One region of the Kitasatospora sp. NPDC048286 genome, then DNA from elsewhere that is predicted to be linked to it. Evidence: riboswitches for the same ligand, from Rfam matches in the RefSeq annotation. Region 1 holds a riboswitch; each other region holds the start of a gene.
The links. A riboswitch is a leader RNA that binds a small molecule or an ion and turns the genes downstream of it on or off. The one in region 1 is predicted to bind S-adenosylmethionine.

Region 1 (7,375 bases):
TCGGCGGCCCGCCGCCCACCCGGCAACGACCGGCCCGACGCGGCCGAACCCTCCCCCCGGGGCAGCAGCTCCGCCACCTCCCGCGCCTCCGGCAGCCCCAGCCGCACGAAGATCCGGTGCGCCTCCCGCAGCCGGACGTCCGCCTCGGCCTCCCGCCCGAGGTCGGCCAGCGTCCGCCCCAGCACCACCAGCGCGTGGCCCTGGTCCCGCTCGGCGCCCAGCTCCTCGCAAAGCTCCAGCGCCCGCCCGGCGTGCTCCAGCGCCTCGTCCGTCCGGCCCAGCGAGCGCAGACTGTCCGCCATCCGGTAGCGGGCGTGCCCGGCCCGGGCCCGCAGACCGGCCGCCGAGGCCACCGCCAGGCACTCGCCGAACCAGGTGACCGCCTCCTCGTGCCGCCCCAGCCCGTGCAGCGCCAGCCCCAGCACGTACAGCGTGTACGCCCGGCCCGGATCGTCGTTGCGGGTCCGCAGCTCGGCCAGCGCCTCGTGGCAGATCTGCACCGCCTCGGCGGCCCGCCCGCTGCGCACCCGCGCCAGCGCGGCGTTCACCGTCGTCACCAGCGCCCCGGAGCGGTGGCCGAGTTCGCGCGCCAGCAGCAGCGCCTCGTCGTAGTGCCCGACGGCCTCGTCGTAGCGGCTGAGGAACTGGCAGACCAGGCCGAGGTCGTTGAGCGCCTGGCGCAGGATCACCGTGTCGCCCGCCTCGCGGGAGGCGGCCACCGCCAGTCGGGAGGCGGCCTCCGCGTCCTCCAGCCGGGTGGTGGCCAGGGCGACGTTGCCGCGGAGGAAGTGCGCCCGGCCAGCTGCCCGGTGGTCGGCGCGATGGGCCGCGGCGGCGGCCAGGGCCTCGGCGGTGGTGGCCAGTTGGCGGCTGGGCGGGGCGAGGAGGAACGGCGTGAGCGCGATCAGCAGGTCGATCGCGGCGCCCAGCGGGTCGGGGGCCGAACCGTCGTTGCCGTCGTCGCCGTCGTTCGTCATCGTCCAGCCCGCCACCTGCGCGGCCAGCGCGATCGCCCCCGAGCCCTCCGCCTCGGCCCAGGCCCGCGCCCCGTCCGGGCCGTCCAGCGGGACGCCCGCACTGCGGGCCGGCCCGAGCGCCCCGGCCGCCGGGTCCCCGGGGACGGCGTGCTGGAAGGCCGCGCACGCGGTGGCCAGCAGGTGGTCCAGCATCCGGTCGCGGGCCGCCACGGCCGCGCCGGGATCGTCCGGGCGGCGCCGGGCGAACGCGCGCAGCAGGTCGTGGAAGCGGTAGCGGCCGGGGAACGGCGACTCCATCATCGCCACGTCCACCAGGGCCTCCAGCAGGTCCTCGGCGTCGTACTCGTCCAGGTCCAGCAGGGCGGCCGCGGCCTGCAGCCCGAGGTCAGGGCCGTCCACCGAGGCGGCCAGCCGGAACGCCCTGGCCTGGGCGGGCGTCAACTGGCGGTAGCTCAGCTCGAAGGCGGCCGCGACCTCCAGGTCGCCGATGCGCAGCTCGTCGATCCGGCGGCGTTCGACCGCCAGCCGGCGGCCCAGCGTCTGCACCGTCCAGCTCGGCCGGGCGGCCAGCCGGGCCGCCACGATCCGTACCGCGAGCGGGAGGTGCCCGCACATCAGCAGCAGTTCCCGGGCGGCCTCCGCCTCGGCGGCCAGCCGCTCGGCGCCGATGGTGCGGCCCAGCAGTTCGAGCGCCTCCCCGGGCTCGAAGACGCCGAGGTCGGCCTGGACGGTCGCGGGCAGGCCGGACAGCCGGGTGCGGCTGGTGGTGAGCACCGCGCAGCCGACCGCGCCCGGCAGCAGCGGTCTGATCTGCGCGGTGTCGTGGACGTTGTCGAGCACCAGGAGCAGCCGCCGGCCGTCCACCACCGAGCGGAACAGCGCCGAGCGGGCGTCCAGGCCGTCCGGCACCGCGTCGGCCGACACGCCGAGCGCCACCAGGAAGCCGCAGAGCACCGCCTCCGGATCGGCCGGGGTGGCGTCGGCGCCCCGCAGGTCCGCGTAGAGCTGCCCGTCCGGGTAGGCCTCGCGGACCCGGTGGGCGACGTGCAGGGCCAGCGCGGTCTTGCCGACCCCGCCCATGCCGACCACGGTCGCGATCGCCAGCGCCTGTTGGCCCGGTGCGCCGAGGGCCCCGACCAGCCGCTCGACCAGCGCCGTACGTCCGGTGAAGTCCGCGGCGTCGGGCGGCAGTTGGGCCGGTCTTGGGGCGCCGCTCCCGGTCGGGGCGGCGGGCGCGTCCGCCGCCGCCTGGGCCTTGGCGCGCGGGTCCGGCGACTCGGCCCCGGGCGCGCCGGGCTCCGCCGGTCCGGAGCCGGGCGGGGCGGAGGCCGGCGGCACGGAGACGGGCGGGGCCGACCGCGGCGCGACGGCCGGCGCCGGGGCGGCGAGCGACGGGTCGCCCTCCAGGATCCGCTGGTGCAGCAGGTCCAGCTCCGCCCCCGGCGCCACGCCCAGTTCGGCCAGGAACAGCTGACGCGCGCCCCGGAACACCGCCAGCGCGTCCGCCTGCCGCCCGGCCTGGTACAGCGCCCGCATCAGCAGCCCGTACGCCCGCTCGTGCAGCGGGTGCTCGGTGGTCAGCGAGGTCAGCTCCGGAATGCACCGGGAGTAGCGGCCCAGCGCCAGGTCCAGCGCGATCCGCTCCTCCAGCAGGGTCAGCCGGAGCTCCTGCAGCCGCTGGCGCTGGCGCTGCGCGAACGGGCCGGGAATGCCCGCCAGCGGCTCGCCCTGCCACAGCTCCAGCGCCTGGTTCAGCAGGTCGCGCGCCTGCTGCGGCTCCCCGGCCGCCGCCGTCCGCTCGGCCTGCCCCGCCAGCTCCTCCGCCTGCGCCGCGTCCACCGCGTGCTTGGGCAGCACCAGCCGGTAGCCGTCCCCGACCGAGGTCAGCACCGTCGGCGCGTCCGGCTCCTCGCCGTGCAGGACCTTGCGCCACCGCCAGGCGTAGGTGCGCACCGTCGTCATCGCGGTGCCCGGCGGCTCCTCGCCCCACAGGGCGTCGATCAGGTCGGTGGCGCTCGCACCGTGCCCGGGCCGGAGCAGCAGCACCGCCAGCATCGCCTGCTGCTGGGGGCTGCCCACCTTCAGCGCGGTCGCGCCGCGCTGCGCTCTCATCAGTCCCAGCACCGAGAACCGGAATTCATCCATGACTGCACCTGCCCGCCTCATGTGCTCGCCCCCGCCCGTGCACGTGCCGCCCCCGATTTGATGAGCCCCTATCAACCCACGCCACCGGGCGTGATGTCGAGAGATCGTCGACCCGATGGTGATCCGGTGTTGATCGGCCGTCACGACAATCGATGGTGTGGCACCCGCCGACGGCCCGGCCCCGGCCGTCGGACCCGCCACGTCCCCGGCCGCCCGGCCGCCGCCCGGGCGCCCCCCACGGCTCTCGGAGGCGGACGCCCATGGACACCGACCTGCTGCACACCGACCGGCTCGACACCGCCCCGGTCGGCACCGACCCGTTGACCAGCGACCTGCTCCACCGGCTGCTCGACGTCGACCCGGCCGCCGGGCCGGCCGAACTGCTCCACCGCGCCCGCGCCGACCGCCACCTCCCGTACCTGGTGCTCGCCGCGCTCTCCCGCGAGGGCGTGCGGATGGGCGGGCACGCCCGGGCCGAGCTGCAGCGCGCCCGGGACCGGGCCGAGTGTTACGCCCGGGTCGCCCGCGACCTCGCCGACGCCACCGGCGTCCGCCCGATCCGGGACCTCCCCCTGGCCGGCTACTACCCGCCGGACCTGCCCCGGCCGCTGGGCGGGCTCAGCCTCGTCAGCCCCACCGAGGCGACGCTCTGGCAGGCCGTCAACCGGCTGGTCACCGACCACCCGGTGGAGTCCGTCGAGGTCACCCTGCTCGGCGAGCGGCCCCGGCACACCGCCGTCACCCTGCGCTGGCCGGCCGAGGACCCGCTGCTCGACCCCTGGTACCAGGTACGGGTCGCCACCGCCGCCCTCACCGGCGACCTCGCCACCGTCCCCGTCCGCCCCTACCTGGCCGCCGACGAACACGTGGAATGCCTGATCGCCCTCGCCGAGGAGGGGCTCGCGCGCACCTTCCTGGCCGGCGACGTGATCGACGTGGCCCACCTCGCCGGACAGCCCTTCGACCCCGCCGAGACCGCCGCGGTCCTCGCCGCCTACCGGCTCGCCCCGGAGGCCGCCGCCCTGCTCGACCTCGCCGCCCAGCACGTGCCGCTCGGCTCCCTGCGGGACGTGCGCACCGTCCTGGAGGCCGAGGTCGGCCCCGAACTCCGCCGCCGCCGGCCCCTCACCCGCACGCACCGGCCGCGCAAGGGGACCCTGCTGCGCCACGGCACCCTGCTGCGCCGCACCGTCATCCGGCACCAGTGGGACGAGGCCCTGCTGCTCCCGGCCGGTGGCGCCACCCTGCTGCTCACCCCGGTCGCCGACTACCTGCTCGGCGCCGAGGGCGCCCGGCCGACGGCGGCCGAACGCGCCGCCGCCCTGGCCGCGCTGCGGGCCTGGGACACCACCGCCCCCGGCGGCCCGCACCCGGCCCCGTGCACCGGACTGTCGGAGCCGCGCCACCGCTGAGCGGGCCCGCCCGCCCGCCGTCGAGAGCAGGGGGGCTTGGCAGCGGGCCCGGGAAGTCTTGTATCGTTCCTGGCGAATCATCCAGAGGGGTGGAGGGACCGGCCCTACGAAGCCCCGGCAACTCCCCGTTCGACCCGGCGTCCGAAGTACGCGCCGTGCCGTCCGGGATCAGTGCCAACTCCGGCCTGTCGCCAATGTGGCGCGGGAAAGATGAGGAGACACGGTGCTCTCTGTGCTGTCCTTCGCCCGGGCGCTTCCCGCCCCGGCGCTTTCGCGTACCCGTCTCGTGCCCGGCGCAGGCAATCGGCCGACTTCCGCGGCCCGTCCTCGCTGACCACCCCCGGCTCCCCGCCAGGAGCCGCCGTGAGCAGCGCCGACCCGCTGCTCCCGGGCCTTGAGACTGGAGTACCCCCACCCATGGAGAACACGAGCGGCGTCGGCGTGCTCGACAAGGTCACCTCGATCCTCGGGATCCTGGAGGCGGGCCCCGCCACCCTCGGCGGCCTCGTCGCGGCCACCGGCATGGCCCGCCCCACCGCCCACCGGCTGGCCGTCGCACTCGAACACCACCGCCTGGTCAGCCGGGACGTGAACGGCCGGTTCATGCTCGGCCCCCGGGTCGGCGAGCTCGCCGCGGCCGCCGGCGAGGACCGCTTGCTGGCCGCGGCCGGCTCGGTCCTCACCCACCTGCGGGACCTCACTGGCGAGAGCGCCCAGCTCTACCGCCGGCAGGGCGAGGTACGGATCTGCGTGGCCGCCGCCGAACGCCTCACCGGCCTGCGGGACACCGTCCCGGTGGGCATCACCCTCCCCATGAAGGTCGGCTCCGCCGCCCAGGTCCTGCTCGCCTGGGAGGAGCCCGAGCGCCTCCACCGCGGGCTGCAGGGCGCCCGCTTCACCGCCACCGCGCTGAGCGGCGTACGGCGCCGGGGCTGGGCGCAGTCCGTCGGCGAGCGCGAACTCGGGGTCGCCTCCGTGTCCGCGCCCGTCCGCGGCCAGTCCAACCGGGTGGTGGCCGCCGTCTCGGTCTCCGGTCCGATCGAACGGCTCACCCGCCACCCCGGCGCCCAGCTCTCCCAGGCCGTGGTCGAGGCGGGCCGCCGCCTCACCGAGGCCCTGCGCCACGCCTGACGGGACGGGGGGCGGACCCGGGTCCGCCCCCACCCCGTCAGGGGGCCGCCGCCCCGGAGTTCAGGCCCGGGACAGCAGCACGGCGCGGGAGGGCCGGGGGATCCGGCTGATCACCGCGCCGATCAGCGTGCCGATCGACACCCCGAAGACCGCCGACACGGCCGCCAGGACCGACTGGGCCCCGTTCCCGACCTCTATCTGCGCCGTGTTCAACAGACCGAAGGACCCCGGCACCACGATCCAGAACGCCGGGAGGTAGAGCACCTGCCAGAGCGGGCCGCCCGGCAGCCAGTGCACCAGGGTGGCCGCGACCGCGGCGGCGACCGCCCCGGCCAGGCCGCCTATCGCCGCGCCGTGCACCGACCCCACCGCCACCTGGGCGGTCACGCTGACCGCGATCACGGCGACGATCCACGGGATGGCCGAGGGCGGTGTCTGGACGTTGACCACCACTCCGGCCACCGCGATCGCCAGCCCCAGCGCGATCACCCACCAGCTGGGCTTGGCGACCTGGACGTTGGCCAGCGCGGTGGCCGGCATGCCGATCGCCGTCGCGGCCGCGGCCACCCCCGCGAGGAACAGCGCCAGCTGGACCGCGCCGGACACCAGCCGGGCGGTGCCCGCGCTGGCCGCGCCCGCGGCGATCTCGGACAGCCCGGTGACCAGCAGCCCGCCCGGCAGCAGGATCGCCAGGGTGGCCACGATCGTCCGCAGCGGGCCGTCCAGCAGCGAGGCCCGCGCGAGTGCCAGGACCAGCAGGGCGACCAGGAAGCCGGCCGTGACGGGCAGCAGCGGCCGCAGGTACGGCAGCCGTCGGGCGAGCACGGTCAGCCCCACCACGATCAGCGAGCCGAGCCCGGCCGCGAGCACGTTCGCCGCCGCCGGCTGGAGGAAGAGGCAGACCCCCACACCGACCGGCAGCGCCCCGAGATCCGCCACCCACGCGGGCCAGCGGGCCGGCGCCCGCCGGATCCGGTCCAGTTCGGCCAGCGCCCGGGGCCCGTCGAGCTCGCCCGCCCGCAGCCGGTGCACCAGGTGGAGGACGTCGGCCGTCTGCTCGAACCGCAGCGCGCCGCCGACGGGCTGGAACCGGGTGGCGCCGTCCGCGTCCAGCGAGACGAACAGCCCGTTGGTCAGCGCGGCGACCCGCACCTCAGGAGCCCCCAACGCCCGTCCCAGCCAGTGGAGTTCCTCCTCGACGTCATGGACGGGCAGGCCACCGCCGAGCAGGGCCTCGCCCAGGTCGAGGAGGAGACGGCGGAGCGGTTCGGGCGGGGCATCGACGACCCGGACCGATGGAGACTTGCTAGACATGGCAGGTATCGTCCCACCCTGCCCGATTCGGCCCGACTCTGCCCCGGTCCTCGCCCCCCCCGGGCCCGGGCTCTCGTCCCTCGCGCTCCCCCCGGGGCCGGGTGCGGGCCTTCTCGGCACGTCACAGGGGCAGGGAGCGGGATTCGACGACGTTCGCCATGACGATGGTGGAACTGAGGCGCTGGACGCCGGGCAGGGTGGCCAGGCGGTCGTCGTAGAGCTGCCGGTAGGCCGCCAGATCGCGGGCGACGACGCGCAGGAGGTAGTCGGGGTCGCCGAACAGCCGCTGGGCCTGGAGGACGTTGGGGATGTCGGCCACGGCCTGCTCGAAGGCCGCGACGGTCTCGCGGTCCTCGTAGCGCATGGTGACGAAGACCAGCGACTCGAAGGTCAGGC
Region 2 (7,375 bases), on a different contig from region 1:
CTCGCGCAGGAAGTCGGCGTCGGCGCCGAGGGCGTGCACGCCGAGGCGGGTGGTCCGCCGAGTGGGGGTCCCCCCGGTGGTGCGGCCGTCGAGCGTGACGGAGAGCGCGTCGTGGTCGACGGTGGCGCCGAGGAGGTCCTCGCAGCAGGCGGCGAAGGCGCGGGCCCAGCGTTCGGTGAGGAAGCCGGCCCGGTCGGCGCCCAGGATGCCGGTGAGGACGGCCCGGGCGACGTCGTCGGGCAGCAGCCGGTAGTACTCGGGCGGGGCCCAGGGGGTGTGCGAGAAGTGGCCGATCCGCAGGTCGGGGCGGGCCTCCCGGAGCAGGGCCGGGACCAGGGAGAGGTGGTAGTCCTGGACGAGCACCGCGGCGTTCGGGGCGGCTTCGGCGGCCAGGGCTTCGGCGAAGGCCTCGTTGTAGGCCTGGTAGGCGGCCCACTCGGTGCGGAAGCCGGCGTCGAAGGCGGGGGCGGTGGGGGTCGCGTAGAGCAGGTGGTGGACGAACCAGAGGGTGGAGTTGGCGACGCCGTTGTAGGCGCGGGCGAAGGTCTGCGGGTCGAGGTCCAGCATCCGTACGGCCTGGCCGCCGACCTCGTGGCCGGCCAGGTCGAGGCGGCCGTGGGGGGCCTCGGCGGCGGCTCTGCGGTCGGAGTCGTTGAGGGCGGCGCAGACCCAGACGGCGTTCGGGTCCTCGATCGCGGAGAGGCCGGAGACCAGGCCGCCGCCGCCCCGCCGCAGGGTCAGCGTGCCGTCGTCGGCGGTGCTGAAGGACACCGGTCCCCGGTTGGAGGCCACCAGGACGGGGGCGGTGCCGGTCGCGTTCGAACGGTTGGTCGTGAGATCGCCCATGGTTGGCATCTTGCCGGGGGCTCGGCGTGGCAAACCCGTCAATGACGGGTGGCGTATTCCGGCACGGTGTGCATCGGGGGGCGTTCCAGGGCGGTCACCGGGTGGGTGTGCGCGGTGAAGGCGCGGGTTTCCGGGTCGCGGGTGAACTGGGTGAGATGGGGGTGGACGAGGTCGGCCGAGGCCTTGAGGCGGTGGGTGCGGTCGAGGCGTTCCAGGGCGGTCCGGTAGATGGTGGCGGCCATCCGGCCGAGGGCCTGGCCGTCCTGGTGGCGGTGGTGCCGGACGCCGACGTCCACCTGGGCCAGGGCGTCGAGGCCGGCCACTTCCAGGGCGTCGACCAGCAGGCCGAGTTCGACGCCGTAGCCGGTGGGGAAGGGCAGCCGTTCGAGCAGTGAGCGGCGGGCCGCGTACTCGCCGCCGAGGGGCTGGACGAAGCCGGCGAGTTCCGGCCAGTGGAGGTTGAGCAGGGGGCGGGCGACGAGTTCGGTGACCCGGCCGCCGCCGGCGGGCAGGACGGCGCCGTCCGACTCCAGCGGGCGGTCGTACATGGCCTTGACCAGCTGGATGGACTCGTCGGTGAGCAGCGGGCCGACGATGCCGGAGACGAAGGTCGGGTCGAACTCGCGCAGGTCGGCGTCGACGAAGCAGACGATGTCGCCGTGGGTGACCAGCAGGGAGCGCCAGAGCACCTCGCCCTTGCCCGGGACGGCGGGCAGCCGGGGGAGGATCCGGTCGCGGTGTTCCACCCGGGCGCCGGCCTCGGCGGCGACGGCGGCGGTGGCGTCGGTGGAGCCGGAGTCGACGACGACGAGTTCGTCGACGAGCGGGAGGCGTTCCATCAGCTCGCGGCGGACGGTGCGGACGATGTCGCCGACGGTGGCCTCCTCGTCCAGGGCGGGGAGGACCACGCTGACGGTGCGGCCGGTGCGTTCCTTGGCGTCGAGGAGGGTGCGGACCGGCCGGTCGGCCGCGCTCCAGGAGCGGCGGCGGAGCCAGGACGCCACCTGCGGGAGGAGCTCGGGAGTCGGTTCGGCGGGCACGGAGGTCTCCTCGGCGGGGTCGGTGGAATCTGTCATCTCGCGTGGCGGACGGTCCCGTTCAGGATTGGCGCCTTCGGATACAGTCTTCGTACAGCGGTCGGACCTTTGCACGCCGGGGTCGCCGTTGAGCAGCACCACAATTTCACAAGCTCATCCAGAGGGACTGAGGGAACGGCCCGTTGACGTCCCGGCAACCTTCTCGCGCGGCTGTCGTCGACAGGCCCCGGCGGGACAGGTGCCAATTCCGGCCCGTGCGCGACCGCGTCACGGGGAAGATGAGGAGAGAGGCCTCGCCATCATGGCTATCGACACTGCCGCACCCGTTTCCGTCGACCTCGGCCCCGCCACCGCGCTGTCCTGTCGCGAGTGCGGCACCCGCTTCCCGCTCGGCCCCAGCTTCGCCTGCCTGGAGTGCTTCGGCCCGCTGGAGATCGCCTACGAGTTCGGCAGCGAGGGCGCCGAGGAGCTGCGCAAGCGGATCGAGGCCGGTCCGGCGTCCATCTGGCGGTACGCGCCGCTGCTGCCCGTTCCGGCGGACGTGGCCTCGAAGCCGAACCTGAACCCGGGGTGGACCCCGCTGGTGAAGGCGGACAACCTGGGCCGGGAGCTCGGGTTCACCGCCCAACTGCACGTCAAGGACGACTCCGGGAACCCGACGCACTCCTTCAAGGACCGGGTGGTCGCGTGCGCGATCGAGGCGGCCCGGGCGTTCGGCTACACCACGCTGTCCTGCTCCTCCACCGGCAACCTGGCCGGCGCGGTGGGTGCGGCGGCGGCCCGGGCCGGGTTCCGGTCCTGCGTGTTCATCCCGCACGACCTGGAGCAGGGCAAGGTCGTCATGGCCGGGGTGTACGGCGGTGAGCTGGTCGGCATCGAGGGCAACTACGACGACGTGAACCGCTTCTGTTCGGAGCTGATCGGCGATCCGGCCGGCGAGGGCTGGGGCTTCGTCAACGTGAACCTGCGGCCGTACTACGGCGAGGGCTCCAAGACGCTGGCGTACGAGATCTGCGAGCAGCTCGGCTGGCGGCTGCCGGAGCAGATCGTGATCCCGATCGCCTCGGGCTCGCAGCTGACGAAGATCGACAAGGGTCTCCAGGAGCTGATCAGGCTGGGCCTGGTCGAGGACCGGCCGTACCGGATCTTCGGTGCCCAGGCCGAGGGCTGCTCGCCGGTGTCGGCCGCGTTCAAGGCCGGCCGGGACGTGATCAAGCCGGTCAAGCCGGACACCATCGCCAAGTCGCTGGCGATCGGCAACCCGGCCGACGGCCCGTACGTGCTGGACATCGCCCGCCGCACCGGTGGCGCGGTGGAGGACGTCACGGACGCCGAGGTCGTGGCGGCGATCCGGCTGCTGGCGCGGACCGAGGGCATCTTCGCCGAGACCGCGGGCGGGGTGACCGTCGGCGTGCTGAAGAAGCTGGTCGAGACCGGGCAGCTGGACCCGTCGAAGGAGACCGTCGCGATCAACACCGGCGACGGCCTGAAGACCCTGGACGCCGTCTCCGACGCCGGGATGACCGCCGTCATCCGCCCGACGCTGGACTCGTTCCGCGCCGCCGGCCTCGTGTCCGCCTGAACCACCCGCCCCCGCAAGGAGAATTCATGAGCGCCAACGTCCGCATCCCCACCATCCTGCGCACCTACACCTCCGGCGCCGCCGAGGTGACCGCCGAGGGCGCCACCCTGGCCGAGGTCGTCGCCGACCTGGAGAAGAACCACGCGGGCATCTCGGCCCGCATCCTGGACGACACGGGCAAGCTGCGCCGCTTCGTGAACGTGTACGTGAACGACGACGACGTGCGCTTCGCCGAGGGCCTGGCGACCGAGATCGGGGACGGCGCCAGCATCTCGATCATCCCGGCGGTGGCCGGCGGCTGCTGAGCCCGCAAGAGAACCCGCGGTCGCCCGCGCGTACGGAATTCCGCTGTCCGTATGCGCGGGCGACCGCTCGCATTCCTGCGGGAATATTTCCGGGTCGAGTCGGAGTAGAGTGTCGCTCGGCTGGGAACAGGGTTTCCCTTTCGGCCCCGCAGTGCTCGGCCCGGGGCGTCCGGCCGATGGGACCGGCCCGTGAAACCTGTCAGGCGGATGTCAGAATTACCGCAGGCATTTGGGTAATTCGTCCGCTATGTCCGGCGTGAAATGCCGAGAACATCCCGATTCGGTCCGTCCTGTCCCTTGACGCCGTGCCGGAATTACCGGTGGTTGGCCCTGTTGCAGAGGGCGTCGGTCCGGATACATTCAGCGGCGGTCGACGCAATCACCCGCTCGCCGGAAGCCGCCTGGCGTCCTGTGCGGAGGGTTGCGGCGTGCACGGCTGCGCCCAGGGGGGGTTCCCCGGGCCGGCCTTCAACCAACCCGGGCCCGCGACCTGCGGGCGCGTGAAGGGCCAGCACAGCACTAGGGGAGTTCGGAATGGCTCAGGGCACCGTCAAGTGGTTCAACGCGGAGAAGGGCTACGGCTTCATCGCGGTCGACGGTGGTGCGGACGTCTTCGTCCACTACAGCGCGATCCAGATGGACGGCTACCGCACCCTCGAGGAGGGCCAGCGGGTCGAGTTCGAGATCTCCCAGGGACAGAAGGGCCCGCAGGCGGACATGGTCCGCGCGGCGGTCTGACCCCTTCCGACCCCAGGAGCTCGGCGCGGCCCCACGGCTGGTGACCTCTCGCTTCTCGACGGGCCCGTGCGACGTGTGTCGCACGGGCCCGTCGGCGTTCCCGGGCGGCTCCCGCGGCGGCTCGCTGATTGCCGATTGGGCTTGCACTCGACCACCCGGAGTGCTAATCATTGGCGTTAGCACTCACAGTGTGAGAGTGACAGCGGACCGGGTCGGTGAGGCCCCCGGGAGCGGTAGGGAATGGACCTCCGCGCACCAGGGCCGTCCGTCGCGGGCACCCCTTGGTCCGAGCAGTCGACCGTGTCCCGGAGGACCACTTCTGATGGCCAAGATCATCGCCTTTGATGAGGAAGCTCGCCGCGGCCTTGAGCGTGGCATGAACCAGCTCGCCGACGCAGTGAAGGTCACGCTCGGCCCCAAGGGTCGCAACGTCGTGCTGGAGAAGAAGTGGGGCGCCCCCACGATCACCAACGACGGTGTCTCCATCGCCAAGGAGATCGAGCTCGAGGACCCGTACGAGAAGATCGGTGCGGAGCTCGTCAAGGAGGTCGCCAAGAAGACGGACGACGTCGCGGGTGACGGCACCACCACCGCCACCGTGCTCGCCCAGGCCCTGGTTCGCGAGGGTCTGCGCAACGTCGCCGCCGGCGCCAACCCGATGGCCCTGAAGCGCGGCATCGAGAAGGCCGTCGCGGCCGTCTCCGACCAGCTGCTGGCCCAGGCCAAGGACGTGGAGACCAAGGAGCAGATCGCCTCCACCGCCTCCATCTCCGCCGCCGACACCCAGATCGGCGAGCTGATCGCCGAGGCCATGGACAAGGTCGGCAAGGAAGGCGTCATCACCGTCGAGGAGAGCAACACCTTCGGCCTGGAGCTCGAGCTCACCGAGGGCATGCGCTTCGACAAGGGCTACATCTCCGCCTACTTCGCCACCGACCTGGAGCGCATGGAGGCGACCTTCGAGGACCCGTACATCCTCATCGCCAACTCCAAGATCGGCTCGGTCAAGGACCTGCTCCCGCTGCTGGAGAAGGTCATGCAGAGCGGCAAGCCGCTGGTCATCATCGCCGAGGACGTCGAGGGCGAGGCCCTGTCGACCCTGGTCGTGAACAAGATCCGTGGCACCTTCAAGTCCGTCGCCGTCAAGGCCCCGGGCTTCGGTGACCGCCGCAAGGCCATGCTCGGCGACATCGCCATCCTCACCGGTGGCACCGTCATCTCCGAGGAGGTCGGCCTGAAGCTGGAGAGCGCCGGCATCGACCTGCTGGGCACCGCCCGCAAGGTGGTCATCACCAAGGACGAGACCACCATCGTCGACGGTGGCGGCGACAGCGAGCAGGTCGCGGGCCGCGTGAACCAGATCCGCGCCGAGATCGAGAACAGCGACTCGGACTACGACCGCGAGAAGCTCCAGGAGCGCCTCGCCAAGCTGGCCGGCGGCGTGGCCGTCATCAAGGCCGGCGCGGCCACCGAGGTGGAGCTCAAGGAGCGCAAGCACCGCATCGAGGACGCCGTCCGCAACGCCAAGGCCGCCGTCGAGGAGGGCATCGTCGCCGGTGGTGGCGTCGCCCTGCTGCAGGCCGGTGTCGCCTTCGACAAGCTGGAGCTGGACGGCGACGAGGCCACCGGTGCCAACATCGTCAAGGTCGCGCTGGAGGCCCCGATCAAGCAGATCGCGACCAACGCCGGCCTGGAGGGTGGCGTCGTGGTGGAGAAGGTGCGCAACCTCCCCGCCGGTCACGGCCTGAACGCCGCCACCAACGAGTACGTCGACCTGGTCGCCGAGGGCATCATCGACCCGGCCAAGGTCACCCGCTCCGCGCTGCAGAACGCCGCCTCCATCGCGGCGCTGTTCCTCACCACCGAGGCCGTCATCGCCGACAAGCCGGAGAAGGCCGCCGCGGCCGCCGGTGGCGGCATGCCGGGCGGTGACATGGACTTCTGATCCTGATCGCTTCGATCGGATCGGCTGGTTCCCCGTCCGTGTGGGCGGCTCCCTTCGGGGGGCCGCCCACGCGGCGTTTCGGCGTTCGGGGGAGTTGAGGAGAGGATGGACGGATGGCTGCTGACGACATTGAGACCGCCCTGCACAACGCGCGGGCACTGATCCTGGCCGACCTCACCGCGCGGGACGTGGCGGACGCCGCCGTCGTCTCGCTGGTGGAGCAGGCCGTGACGCACCGCCGCTGGTGGCTGGAGCAGTGGCCCGACGGCACCGACTACGTGCTCGGACTGGTCGCCCAGGACGTCCAGGACGCGCTGCTGGAGGCGTACGGTCGCTGGCCGCTGTGCACCGACTGCGCGGCCGACGGGGATCCGCACGCGCTGAGCGTGGAGCCCGAGTTGGGGCCGGAGCCGCACTGGGTGTGCGGCAAGCGGGGCGCGGTGGTGGCTCCGGTGGGGGAGCTTTCCTGACGGGTGGGTACGGTGCCCGCATGGGGCGCTGGGTGTGGGGTGTGGTCGGCGGGTGCTGCGGGCTCGGGTTGTGGTGGGGCCTGGTGGAGGTGACGGTGGCCGACCAGGACGTGTGGTGGGCCGTGATAGGGCGCGTTCCCGCCGTGCTGGCGGGGATGGCCGCCGCGGACCGGGTGATCGCGTGGCGGGGCTGACGGGCGGTCGGGCGGGTTGACGGGCGTGCGTGGGGGGCGCGCGTCAGAGGGCGCCGAGCTCGGCCGTCAGGTTGGCGTGGGCGGCCGCCGTGAAGCGCTCGCGGGCGGCGGGCGTGCGGTAGAGCCCGGGCAGGGCGAGCAGGTGGCGCAGTACGGCGGCCCGGCCGGCCGTGAAGTCCGGTGCGGGGACGAAGCCGTACTCCTCGCGGACGGCGGCCGCGTACGCCGCGTACGCCTCGGGGGTGCCGCCGAGGACGG
Region 3 (7,375 bases), on a different contig from region 1:
GACGATGTCCTCGGGCTTCATCGGCTGCATGGTGTTCATGTTGATGAGCGCCAGCGGCTTGGTGTCGGTCGCCTCCTTCCAACCGGTCTCCTTGAGCTTCTTCTCGGGAAGCGGGCCCAGGTCACGGAGCAGGACCACGCCGGAGAGCGGGACCAGCGCCATGGAGCCGATCAGGGTGTTGCGGATCATCTTGCGGCGGCCGAAGCCGGACTCGGCGGCACCGGTCTTGAACTGCTCGATGACGTCCGCGCGGACCTCGTCGGAGGCCTCGATCGGGTGACGCTCGGCCGGCATCTCGACGTCCGACATCAGGGTGCGGGCCCAGTGGACCGCGCCCGCGCCGATCATGAACAGCGCCACGCCCAGGGTCAGGCCGAGCGCGAAGTTCAGCGCGCTGACGTGACCGAGCGGGAAGATGTAGACGATCTTGTCCGGGTCGATGGCCACGTACGAGGCGATGAAGCCGACGGTGGCGAGCATCGAGATCACGAACATCAGCGAGACCTGGCGCTCGGCGCGCTTGGCGGCCCGCTCGTCGATGTCGGTGCGACGGGGCTCGTGGGCCGGCAGGCCCGGGTCGGCGAACGGGCTGCCGTGGTCGGCCACCTCGCCGGCGGAGCCGTGCGGCTCCGGGAGCTTCTCTTCTGACATGTCGTGGCTCATGACTTCTTGGCCTTGGTGGTGTGGGCGGCGACCCAGATCGCGACCGCGATGAGCGTGCCGAGGCCGAAGATCCAGCCGAACAGACCCTCGGTCACCGGACCGAGGCTGCCCAGGGTGAGACCGCCGGGGTTGGGCTCATCGTTGGTGGTGTGGCGGACGAAGGCCACGATCTGCTTCTTCTGCTCCTCGGGCATGGTGGTGTCCGGGAACGACGGCATGTTCTGCGGGCCGGTCTGCATGGCCTCGTAGATGTGCTTGGCGTCCACGCCCTCCAGCGACGGGGCGTACTTGCCCTTGGTCAGGGCACCACCCTGGCCGGCGAAGTTGTGGCACTGGGCGCAGTTGGTGCGGAACAGCTCGCCACCCTTGGAGATGTCCTCGGGGTTGGTCGAGGTGAACTGCTCCTCCGTCGGGGTCACCGGGCCGGGACCGAGGGAGGCGACGTAGGCGGCGAGCTGGTCGATCTCGGCCTGCGTGTAGATGTTCTTCTTGCGCGGGACCTGCGCGCCGGGCTGCTGGGCGGGCATGCGGCCGGTGCCGACCTGGAAGTCGACGGCGGCGGAGCCGACGCCGACCAGGCTCGGACCGTCACTGCTGCCCTGGCCGTCCATGCCATGGCAGGAGGAGCAGCCCACGGCGAAGAGCTTCTTGCCCTCATCGATCGCGAGCGACTGCGCGGCGACGTCGGCCTGCGCCTTGTCGGCGGGCGCGAACGCGGCGTACAGCCCCCCGGTTGCCGCCAGGGCGAGAAGTAGGACGACCAGCGCCGCCAATGGGTGGCGCCGTCGTGCGGAGAGCTTTTTCACGGAATAACCCCGGTGTCAGGATCTGGTCGACTGGTGGGTGCACCCGGCGGCCGGTCTGGCCGGCACGAGGCTGCCTGTCTAGGGCTGCGCGCGCGGTCGGTCGGTGGGAGCGTCGGCACCGGCAGAAGCGGCCCGTCGCCGGTGAGGGCGGGGGCCGCAGCCGGTGGCCAGCGACCTGATCAGCTGGTTACTTGATCAGGTAGATGGTCGCGAACAGGCCGATCCACACGACGTCGACGAAGTGCCAGTAGTACGACACGACGATCGCGGCGGTGGCTTGCTCGTGCGTGAAGCGCTTGGCTGCGTACGTCCGTCCCAGGACCAGCAGGAAGGCGATCAGACCACCCGTCACGTGCAGCCCGTGGAAGCCGGTGGTCAGGTAGAACACCGTGCCGTACGGGTCGGAGGACAGCGAGAGGCCGTCCTTCTTGACCAGCTCGGTGTACTCGAAGACCTGGCCGCCGATGAAGACCGCGCCCATGGCGAACGTGAGGATGAACCACGCCCGGAGCTTCTTCACGTCACCGCGCTCGGCGGCGAACACACCGAGCTGGCAGGTGAGCGAGGAGAGCACCAGGATCGTGGTGTTGACCGAGGAGAAGGGCACGTTGAGGGCGTGGGCCTTCTCGGTCCAGAACTCCGGCCCCTTGACGGAGCGGAGCGTGAAGTACATCGCGAAGAGGGCCGCGAAGAACATCAACTCGGAACTGAGCCAGACGATCGTTCCGACGCTGACCATGTTCGGCCGGTTGACCGATCCGTGCGCGTGCCCGGTTTCTACTGCTGTTGCTGTCGCCACGACGGACATTATGTCGGTCCCTTATTCCGTCTTCACGTCGGGGGGTGTCCCTCGGAGTGTCCGGTGCGTGCGGTATGCCCGCTTGGGGGGCGGCACGGGGGCCGGACGGGGGCTGAGCAGCGGCGTGTCCCTTTTCTGATGGTTCCTCGGAGGGGCCCGCGACCCCGTTGCCCAGCGCGTCGTTGCACGGCCGGAGCAGCCGCGGGAGGTAGGGGAAGGGACCCGGGGTCGGCCGTACGGGTGGACCGGGCGGGATCGGGTGACGGGCCGTCCTCCGGGTGGGTGAGCCGGGGTGCGGCCCGGTTGGCCGGGAAGGTGCGCGAGGAGGACTCGGCGGGGGGTGATCGGGAGTAGCATCCGGATCAGGCGAACGTGGTCCGGATCACACTTGAGGGAGCAGGGCCCATGGCGTACACGACCGATGAGACGCTCACCGTCCTCGTCTACAGCGACGACCGCAACACCCGCGAGCAGGTGCTGACGGCGCTCGGCCGCCGGCCCGCCGAGGACCTTCCGGAACTGACCTACCTGGAGTGCGCGACCACCCCCGCGGTGCTCAAGGCACTGGAGAAGGGGGGAGTGGACCTCTGCGTGCTGGACGGTGAGGCCGTACCGGCCGGGGGGCTGGGCCTCGCGCGCCAGCTCAAGGACGAGATCTACGGCTGCCCGCCGGTGCTGGTGCTGATCGGCCGGCCGCAGGACTCCTGGCTCGCCGCCTGGAGCCGGGCCGACGCGGCCATCTCCCACCCGGTGGAGCCGGTGGCGCTGGCCGAGGCGGCGGCCACCCTGCTGCGGGCGCGACTGGCGAAGCGGACTCCGGCCGTCCGCTGAAGACGGCCCCGGCAACTGGAAAGGACAGGGGTAGAAGCGGAGGCTTCGCTCGATAGGCTGGCTCCATCCGTACGGACGTCCCCCCGTAGTGGGGAACCGACAACAGCTGGAGTCAGCCATGGTGAACGTGAACCCTGCGAACGGCGGTAGCGACCCCGCGCAGGTGGTCCGCACCTGGCCGGACCTCCTGGCGGCACTGTTGCAGGGGGAGGACCTCGACCGCTCGTCCACCGCGTGGGCGATGGACCGGATCATGAGCGGCGAGGCGTCCCCCGTACAGGTGGCCGGGTTCATGATCGCGCTGCGGGCCAAGGGCGAGTCGGTCGAGGAGATCGGCGGCCTGGTCGACGCGATGTACGCGCACGCGGAGCCGCTGGACATCCCCGGCCCGGCGGTGGACATCGTCGGCACCGGCGGCGACCGGGCGAAGACCGTCAACATCTCCACCATGTCCGCGATCGTCGCGGCGGCCGCCGGCGCCAAGGTGGTCAAGCACGGCAACCGGTCGGCCTCCTCGAGCAGCGGCTCCTCGGACGTGCTGGAGAAGCTCGGGGTGGCGCTGGACCTCTCCGCCCGGCGGGTCGCCGAGGTGGCCGAGGAGGTCGGGCTCACCTTCTGCTTCGCGGCGAAGTTCCACCCCTCGATGCGGCACGCCGCCACCGCGCGGCGCGACCTCGGGGTGCCGACCTCCTTCAACATCCTCGGCCCGCTGACCAACCCGGCCAAGGTCACCGCGCACGCCATCGGCTGCTTCGACACCCGGCTGGCCGGACTGATCGCCGGGGTGCTGGCCGAGCGGGGTGCGACGGCGCTGGTCTTCCGCGGCGACGACGGACTGGACGAGCTGACCATCACCACCACCTCGCAGGTCTGGCTGGTGCGCGACGGGGCGGTCACCCGGACCGCCTTCGACCCGCGGGACGTCGGCATCGAGCTGGTCGGCATCGAGGCGCTGCGCGGGGCGGACGCCTCGTACAACGCGGAGGTCGCGCGGCGACTGCTGGCGGGGGAGCACGGGCCGGTCCGGGACGCCGTCCTGCTGAACACGGCGGCGGCGCTGGTCGCGCTCGACCTGCGCGACGCACCGCTCGCCGAGCAGCTGGCGGCCGGCATGGAGCGGGCCGCCAGGGCGATCGACTCCGGCGCGGCCCAGGACCTGCTGCGGCGTTGGTCGGAGGCCACCAGCCGGATCTGACACGGCAGTTGACGGGGCCCGCGGGAATTCCTCCCGCGGGCCCCTCGCGCTGTCCGGATGCCGGACGCCCGTTTGACCGCCCGAAGGGCGCGGCCTAGAGTCTTCGCCAGGTCATGAGTGACAGCGCGAAGCCCCAGCTTGCTGTCCGGCAACCCTCCGTCCGTGGCGGGGTGCCCTGGGTGAGGACCGGGTCGTCACGGCAAGCCGTCCGTGCGACAAGCGCGGACGCCGGACGAATGACACTCCCGGGGTCCCTCACCCCTTGAAGGAGTGCATCCTCATGTCCGCCCACCCGTCTCCCGCCACCACCCTTCTCTCGGCGCTCCCCCAGACTTCGTCCGGGGGGACCCCCATCGTGCGGCAGCCCTGCGCCGAAATCTGCGGCCCGCTCGCCGTCCTCGGCACCGACGTCCAGGTCCCGCTGGCCAGCGGTGAGAAGGTCGGCTACGCGGCACTCGACTACGCGGCCAGCTCGCCGGCGCTCCAGCGGGTGTGGGACGACGTCGCCGCCTACGCGCCGTACTACGGCAGCGTCCACCGCGGGGCCGGCTACCTCTCCCAGCTGTCCACCGACCTGTTCGAGCAGAGCCGCCGCACCGTCGGCGAGTTCCTCGACCTGCGCGAGGGCGACCAGGTGGTCTTCACCCGGGCCACCACCGACTCGCTCAACCTGCTGGCCGCCGCCGTTCCGGCCGGCACCCGGGTGTTCGCCTTCGAGACCGAGCACCACGCCTCGCTGCTGCCCTGGGCGCACGCCGGACTGGACGTCACCTACCTGCGGGCGCCGCGCTCGCGGGCCGAGGCGGTGGCCGCGCTGGACGCCGCGCTCGCCGAGGCGCCCGAGGGCCCCAAGCTGCTCTGCGTCACCGGCGCCTCCAACGTGACCGGCGAGCTGTGGCCGGTCGCCGAGCTGACCGGGACCGCGCACCGGCACGGCGCCCGGGTGGTGCTGGACGCCGCCCAGCTGGCGCCGCACCACCGGGTCTCGGTGCGCGAACTGGACGTCGACTGGATCGCCTTCTCCGGCCACAAGATCTACGCGCCGTTCGGTGCCGGGGTGCTGGCCGGCCGGGCGGACTGGCTGGACGAGGCCGAGCCGTACCTGGCCGGCGGCGGGGCGACCCGGACGGTGGCCCGGGAGGCCGACGGCTCGGTGGCCGTGCAGTGGCACACCGGCCCGGCCCGGCACGAGGCCGGCTCGCCGAACGTCATCGGCGCCTACGCGATCGCCTCGGCCTGCCGGGCGCTGACCGAGGCCGGTTTCGACGCGCTGGAGGCCCGCGAGCGGCAGCTGGTCGCCCGGCTGACGGCCGGGCTGGCCGGGATCCCGCAGGTCAAGGTGCTGAACCTGTTCGGGGCCGACTCCGCCCGGGTGGGCGTGCTGTCCTTCGTCGTCCGGGGCTGGAACAGCTCGCACTTCTCGGCCGCGCTGTCCGCCGAGTACGGCATCGGGGTGCGCGACGGCCTGTTCTGCGCCCACCCGCTGGTGCGCACGCTGCTCGGGGACGAGGACGTCGCGCCGTCCGAGTGCGGGGCGCCCGAGCCCTCGCTGCCGGGCGAGCGCAGCCTGAACGCGATCCGGGTGAGCTTCGGCGCCGGGACGCCGGACGAGCACGTCGACCGCTTCCTGACCGCCGTCCGGGAGCTGGTCACGGACGGTGCGGCGTGGAACTACCGCAACGAGGGCGGGCGTTGTGTCGCTGACTCTCGGCGCGAGGGCTGACCGCTACTCGTCCAGGCCGAGGGCGAAGGCGGCCTCCAGGTCGTGCTGGGAGTAGGTGCGGAAGGCGATCTGGGTCTCGGTGTGGGCCACGCCCGGGACCTTGTTGAGCCGGCCCGGGATGACCTCGGCCAGGTCGTCGTGCCGGCGCACCCGCACCATCGCCACCAGGTTGTAGCCGCCGGTCACCGAGTAGACCTCGCTGACACCCTCGATGGCGGCGATGGACTCGGCGATCTCCGGGATGCGGTCGACACTGGTCTTGATCAGGACGATGGCGGTGATCACAGTTCGGGCTCCTTTGTGGGGTGCCGCCAGCGTATCGGGCGTCGGCCCGGTCGTCGCGGGGGGTGGCGGACCACGGTGCAGGCGTAGAGGAACCCGGCCGAGAAGCCGATCACGTGGACCAGGTAGGCCACCCCGGGGCCGGCCGAGTGCACCGACCACCACTGCAGGGCGAACCAGAGGCCGAGCACCAGCCAGGCGGGGAAGCGCAGCGGCAGGAAGAGGAGCAGCGGGACGAGGGTGGTCACCCGGGCCCGGGGGTGGAGGCGCAGATAGGCGCCGAGGACGGCCGCGATCGCCCCGGAGGCCCCGATGAGCACCCGGGTGGAGTTCGGCGAGTGCGCCTCGGCGAGCGCGAAGCCGTACGTGGTCAGGCTGCCGGCGGCCAGGTAGAAGAGGGCGTACCGGGCCCGGCCGAGCCGCCGTTCCACGGTGGGGCCGAAGACCTGGAGGAAGAGCAGGTTGCCCAGCAGGTGCAGCCAGCCGGCGTGCAGGAACAGCCCGGTGAGGACGGACAGGGCCGGGTGCTTGCCCGGGGTCGGGGCGGCCGGGCAGCCGGGGGCCGGGTCGGGGGCCTCGGCCAGCTGCTCGGCGGTCAGCGGCCGTCCGGCCAGCACCTCGGCCGGGACGGCGCCCCAGCGCTGCTCGTACCGCTGCTCCGAGCAGACCCGGGCCTGGCCGGTGCCGTACAGCGGGTTGAGCCCGGCGGCGGGGCCGAGCAGGAAGACCAGGGTGTTGAGGGCGATCAGGGCGTAGCTGACCACCGGGACGGGCACCGCCGGGCGGCCGCCCAGGGCGGCGGTGTGGTCGGGGACCGCGAGCGCCATGCGGCCAAGCATCCCTCCGGGCGCCGCAGGTGACACGGTGGTTTACGGCAGGTGGACTAGCCGGGGAGTTCAGACGACCGGTGGCCGCGGTGGTTGCCCCAGGCAATAGGCTTGGGGCGGGCATTCCCGCCTCCCGCCGCCGATGCCGGGGCTCCGGGGGGAGCGCCTAGCCCACGCAGGGACCACCCGAGAGGACCCCCGATGACCGTCCCCGCCCTGACCGCCGAGACGCGCTGGCGCTGCACCCTG

Region 2: another riboswitch for S-adenosylmethionine. It lies ahead of thrC (threonine synthase); the one in region 1 lies ahead of ACGF13_RS19515 (IclR family transcriptional regulator).
Region 3: another riboswitch for S-adenosylmethionine. It lies ahead of ACGF13_RS06100 (aminotransferase class V-fold PLP-dependent enzyme); the one in region 1 lies ahead of ACGF13_RS19515 (IclR family transcriptional regulator).

Annotation. Positions count from the first base shown of each region.
Region 1 is NZ_JBICZE010000007.1:299,787-307,161, reverse strand. Features, by position in the region: gene ACGF13_RS19525 (BTAD domain-containing putative transcriptional regulator) at 1-3,122, opposite strand, end outside; gene ACGF13_RS19520 (hypothetical protein) at 3,383-4,534, shown strand; SAM riboswitch class I at 4,609-4,751, shown strand; gene ACGF13_RS19515 (IclR family transcriptional regulator) at 4,952-5,665, shown strand; gene ACGF13_RS19510 (threonine/serine exporter family protein) at 5,726-6,979, opposite strand; gene ACGF13_RS19505 (Lrp/AsnC family transcriptional regulator) at 7,101-7,375, opposite strand, start outside.
Region 2 is NZ_JBICZE010000017.1:145,405-152,779, reverse strand. Features, by position in the region: gene ACGF13_RS33515 (trehalose-6-phosphate synthase) at 1-846, opposite strand, end outside; gene ACGF13_RS33510 (glucosyl-3-phosphoglycerate synthase) at 885-1,922, opposite strand; SAM riboswitch class I at 2,034-2,168, shown strand; gene thrC (threonine synthase) at 2,185-3,465, shown strand; gene ACGF13_RS33500 (MoaD/ThiS family protein) at 3,492-3,770, shown strand; gene ACGF13_RS33495 (cold-shock protein) at 4,305-4,508, shown strand; gene groL (chaperonin GroEL) at 4,831-6,453, shown strand; gene ACGF13_RS33485 (hypothetical protein) at 6,567-6,923, shown strand; gene ACGF13_RS33480 (hypothetical protein) at 6,944-7,117, shown strand; gene ACGF13_RS33475 (hypothetical protein) at 7,161-7,375, opposite strand, start outside.
Region 3 is NZ_JBICZE010000002.1:393,419-400,793, reverse strand. Features, by position in the region: gene ACGF13_RS06125 (Rieske 2Fe-2S domain-containing protein) at 1-651, opposite strand, end outside; gene ACGF13_RS06120 (c-type cytochrome) at 660-1,469, opposite strand; gene ACGF13_RS06115 (heme-copper oxidase subunit III) at 1,657-2,277, opposite strand; gene ACGF13_RS06110 (hypothetical protein) at 2,674-3,099, shown strand; gene trpD (anthranilate phosphoribosyltransferase) at 3,218-4,294, shown strand; SAM riboswitch class IV at 4,404-4,522, shown strand; gene ACGF13_RS06100 (aminotransferase class V-fold PLP-dependent enzyme) at 4,575-6,017, shown strand; gene ACGF13_RS06095 (Lrp/AsnC family transcriptional regulator) at 6,021-6,302, opposite strand; gene ACGF13_RS06090 (rhomboid family intramembrane serine protease) at 6,299-7,126, opposite strand; gene ACGF13_RS06085 (hypothetical protein) at 7,328-7,375, shown strand, end outside.